DNA from 2 places in the Nonomuraea sp. NPDC059023 genome. Region 2 is predicted to be linked to the other one. Evidence: riboswitches for the same ligand, from Rfam matches in the RefSeq annotation. Region 2 holds a riboswitch; the other holds the start of a gene.
What was found. Region 2 has a riboswitch for glycine ahead of gcvP (aminomethyl-transferring glycine dehydrogenase). Riboswitches for the same ligand answer to the same signal wherever they lie in the genome.

Region 1 (2,442 bases), on a different contig from region 2:
TCGGGAACGCTGATCGTGCTCTCGCTGGCCACGCCGTTCGTCGCCGAGATCAGCGCGAGCAAGCTCGGACTGTCCGGCCCGCTCGCCGTCACCGCCGCCGGCTTCTACGTCGGGGCGCGCGGCCGCCTCTTCCACACCCCCGCGCGGGCCACCGAGCGGATCACCTGGCAGGTCCTGACGTTCCTGCTCGGCGGCACGCTCGCGGTCCTGCTCGGGCTCCAGCTACGCGATCTGGGCGGCTCACACTCCGGCCTGCCGCTCACGACGGTCCTGCTGGTCACCGCGGCTCTGCTGGGCGCGAGTTTGCTGGTACGGCTGGCGTTCGCGCTGGCCGTCGACCGGCACAACGTCCGAGCCCTCACCCTGGGCGGCACCCGCGGGGCCTCGACGCTGGCCATCGCGCTGGCCATCCCCGCGCTGCCCGCCCAGGACGCGTTGATCTTCGCCGCCGCCTCGGTGGTGCTGGTCAGCGGGTTCGCCCTGCTCACGTGCCGCGCCGCCGTACCGGAGAGTGGGGGTGTCGCGGCGCCGGAGGAGGAGGCGCGGGCGCGGCAGGCGGCGGCCGCGGCGGCGATGCGCAGGCTCGACCAGATCTCCCACCGGCTCGACACCGGCACGTTGTGGGCGCAGCGGCAGTTGCTCGCGGTCGAGGCGAACGCCGGCGCCCCGCACGACCTGCGCGACGAGCTCGCCAGGGCGCAGCGCGAGACGCTCGGCCAGATGTACACCGAAGGCCGCATCGGCGCCACAACCCTGCACAAGCTCACGGAAGAGATCGATTGGCGCGATCCACACGCGACAACACCCCCGTGACGGCACTAGGCTGGTTGGAGACACCGGTGAACCCGTGCGGGAGAGCGTTCTGACAATCCGGTCAGAGCCCCTGAAGGAGCAAGCCCTCCCCGCGAACCTCTCAAGGCAAAGGACCGCTCGGGCGAGGTGCCTCTGGAAAGCAGGCCTCCGGGCCTCGCCGAAGGTGAAAGTCCGGCAAAACCCGGGCGAAGCTCTCAGGCATCGATGACAGAGGGGGAGGATGCTGGCATCCGACCCTGCCCTGAGGTGCGAAGACCAATGTCCCGACCGACACCGCTGCGAGACGTTCACGAGAGTCTCGGCGCGACGCTGACCGACTTCGCCGGCTGGCTGATGCCGCTGCGCTACGGCAGCGAGTCCGCCGAGCACAACGCCGTGCGCACCGCCGCCGGACTGTTCGACCTCTCGCACATGGGCGAGATCTTCCTGACCGGGCCCCAGGCGGGCGAGGCACTCGACTACGCGCTCGTCGGCCACCTCTCGGCGCTGGCGCCCGGACGGGCCCGCTACACGATGATCGTCGGGGAGGACGGCGGGGTCCTGGACGACCTGATCGTCTACCGGCTCGCCGACGAACAGTTCATGGTCGTGGCCAACGCCTCCAACTACCTCCTCGTGGCCCGCGAGCTGACCGCGCGCGCCGCCGGGTTCGACGCCGTCGTGGACGACCGGTCCGAGCAGTGGGCGCTCATCGCCGTGCAGGGTCCGCGCGCCCAGGAGATCCTCTCCTCGCTCACCGACGCCGACCTGCCCGGACTCAAGTACTACGCCGGGCTGCCCGGCGTCGTCGCCGGGGCCCAGGCGCTCATCGCCCGCACCGGCTACACCGGCGAGGACGGCTTCGAGCTGTTCATCGCCAACGAGGACGCGGTGCCGTTGTGGCAGGCGCTGGTCAAGGCGGGCGAGCCGTACGGGCTGATTCCGGCGGGACTGTCCTCGCGCGACACGCTGCGCCTCGAAGCCGGCATGCCGCTCTACGGCAACGAACTGTCCACCGCGCTCACCCCGTTCGACGCGGGCCTGGGCCGAGTGGTGAAATTCGACAAGCCCGGCGACTTCGTCGGCAGGGCGGCGCTGGAGGCGGTCAAGAACGACCCGCCGCGGCGGCGCCTGGTCGGACTGGTGGCGCACGGGCGCCGGGTCCCCCGCCACGGGTACCCGGTGACCAAGGACGGCGCCGTGGTCGGCGAGGTCACCAGCGGGGCCCCTTCCCAGACCCTGGGTAAGCCCATCGCGATGGCCTACGTGGACACTGGTGTCACCGAAGGCGTGGCCGTGGACATCCGGGGCAGCCAGGAGGGCATGGACCTCGTCGCATTGCCCTTCTACAAGCGCAGCGCCCGTTCGTGAATACAAGCGCAGTAACTAGCAGGAGGACGTAAGTGAGCAGCATCCCTGACGAGCTGAGCTACACCAAGGAGCACGAATGGGTGGCCGGTCTCGACGACGGCCGGACCGTGACCGTCGGCATCACGGCCTTCGCCGCCGAGGCCCTGGGTGACGTCGTCTTCGTGCAGCTTCCCGAGGCGGGCTCCAACGTCGAGGCCGGCGACTCCATCGGCGAGGTCGAGTCGACCAAGTCGGTGAGCGAGATCTACGCCCCGGTCGGCGGCGAGGTCACCGAGGTGA
Region 2 (2,442 bases):
GAGGACGAGGTGGAGAAGTTCAGGGAGTTCCTTGACACGATCACGCCCGAGGACTTCGGCAGGGCGGGGTAGGTATTTCAGTGAATTTACGCTTCACGACGCGCCGAGCCGGATCGTTGACTGCGCTTGGTCACGGTCCTACGGTGCAAGTGAAACCCGTGGTCGCGCGTTGCGAACCCCCAGATCAGGCCGCGGGATGAGAGAAAGCCGGAGGTCCGCGTGGCGGTCAGCAGCGGCGAGGGAAAGACGGCCGGCCAGGAAGATCCGGTGCGGCGCGAGAGCGCGCGGCAGCGTGCCGGAGAGCAGGGCCTGCTCTTCGACGACGCCCCCGCGACACTTCCGGGTGACATCGGCTACCGGGGCCCGACGGCCTGCTCGGCGGCCGGCATCACCTACAGGCAGCTGGACTACTGGGCCAGAACCGGCCTGGTCGAGCCCACGATAAGGGCCGCCCAGGGCTCCGGCTCGCAGCGCCTGTACAGCTTCCGCGACATCCTGGTGCTCAAGGTCGTCAAGCGGCTGCTGGACACCGGAGTCTCGCTCCAGCAGATCCGCACCGCCGTACAGCATCTGCGTGATCGAGGCGTCGCCGACCTCGCGCAGATCACGCTCATGAGCGACGGCGTCAGCGTCTACGAGTGCACCTCCGCCGACGAGGTCATCGACCTGTTGCAGGGCGGTCAGGGCGTGTTCGGGATCGCGCTGGGCAAAGTCTGGCGGGAAGTCGAGGGGTCGCTCGCGGAGCTGCCGGGGGAACGAGCCGCGGCCGGTGACGACCCGGCCGACCACCCCGCGGACGAGCTGGCGCAGCGGCGTCGCGCGCGCAAGATCGGATAGCTGAGCGTGCCGGAACGCCTGACGCGGTCCGGCGTAGTAATCTAGGTCCCGAAGGCTGACGACCCCGTGCGGGAGAGTCCCCGACCCTGAGTCGGGGCGCCGAAGGAGCAACCCTCCCCGGAATCTCTCAGGCAACCGGTACCGCTCGGGTGAGGCAACTCTGGAAAGCAGGCACGCCAGCCAGGCGCGCCTCACCGACGGTGCAAGCCCCGCCCGCGGGGTGAAGCTCTCAGGTCCCATGACAGAGGGGGAGACCCGGCCACCGCGCCCCGGCGCCGGTCTCCATCGCCTCGGGAGGGCACCCTCATGACCGACCTGACAGCACCTCCGTTCTCCACCCGCCACATCGGGCCCTCGGCCGACGAGCAGCAGCGGATGCTGGAGGCCGTCGGCTTCGAGTCGGTCTCCGATCTGGTGGCGGTGGCGGTGCCCGAGGCCATCAGGGCCAAGGACCAGCTGAAGCTGCCCCCGGCGGCCAGTGAGAGCGAGGTCATCGCCGAGCTGCGCGAGCTGGCCGGCCGCAACCGCGTGCTCACCTCGATGATCGGCCTGGGCTACCACGACACGATCACGCCCGCGGTGATCCGCCGCAACCTGCTGGAGAACCCCGGCTGGTACACCGCGTACACGCCCTACCAGCCCGAGATCTCGCAGGGCCGCCTCGAGGCGCTGCTCAACTTCCAGACGGTGGTCTCCGACCTCACCGGCCTCGACGTGGCCGGCGCCTCCCTCCTGGACGAGGGTACGGCCGCCGCCGAGGCGATGACCCTGGCCCGCCGGGCCGGCAAGTCCAAGAGCCCCGTGTTCGTCGTCGACGCCGACGCCCTCCCGCAGACCAAGGCCGTGCTGGCCACCCGCGCCGAGCCGCTGGGCATCGAGCTCGTCTACTCCGACCTCGACGGCGAGCTGCCCGAGTGTTTCGGGGTGCTGGTGCAGTACCCGGGCGCCTCCGGCCGCGTGCGCGACTTCCGCGCGCTGGCCGAGCGCGCGCACGGCGCCGGCGCCCTCGTGGTCGCCGCCGCCGACCTGCTCGCCCTCACGCTCATCGCCGCGCCCGGCACGCTCGGCGCCGACATCGCGATCGGCTCCTCCCAGCGCTTCGGCGTGCCGTTCGGGTTCGGCGGGCCGCACGCCGCGTACATGTCCGTGCGCGAGGGGCTGCAGCGGCAGATGCCCGGCCGCCTGGTCGGGGTCTCGGTGGACGCCGACGGCGCGCCCGCCTACCGCCTGGCCCTGCAGACCCGCGAGCAGCACATCCGCCGGGAGAAGGCCACCTCCAACATCTGCACCGCCCAGGTGCTGCTGGCCGTCATCGCCGGCATGTACGCGGTCTACCACGGGCCGGCGGGCCTGCGGCGGATCGCCCGCCGTACCCACGCCCACGCCGTGACGCTCGCCGAGGTGCTGCGCGCGGGCCGTGTGGAGGTCGTGCACGGCGAGTTCTTCGACACCGTGACCGCCCGCGTGCCCGGCAGGGCCGCGCAGGTCGTCGCCGAGGCCGCCGCCCGCGGCGTCAACCTCTGGCAGATCGACGCCGACCACGTCTCGGTCTCCTGCGACGAGAAGACCGAGCTCGCCCACCTGGAGCAGGTCGCCGCCGCCTTC

Region 1: linked by a shared signal. The riboswitch ahead of gcvT (glycine cleavage system aminomethyltransferase GcvT) and the one ahead of gcvP (aminomethyl-transferring glycine dehydrogenase) in region 2 are both predicted to bind glycine.

What each region holds. Positions count from the first base shown of each region.
Region 1 is NZ_JBHYIO010000001.1:498,028-500,469, reverse strand. It holds gene ACFWYW_RS02330 (cation:proton antiporter) at 1-813, shown strand, start outside; glycine riboswitch at 841-939, shown strand; gene gcvT (glycine cleavage system aminomethyltransferase GcvT) at 1,072-2,163, shown strand; gene gcvH (glycine cleavage system protein GcvH) at 2,196-2,442, shown strand, end outside.
Region 2 is NZ_JBHYIO010000036.1:41,437-43,878, reverse strand. It holds gene ACFWYW_RS43860 (bifunctional nuclease family protein) at 1-72, shown strand, start outside; gene ACFWYW_RS43855 (MerR family transcriptional regulator) at 220-837, shown strand; glycine riboswitch at 897-991, shown strand; gene gcvP (aminomethyl-transferring glycine dehydrogenase) at 1,144-2,442, shown strand, end outside.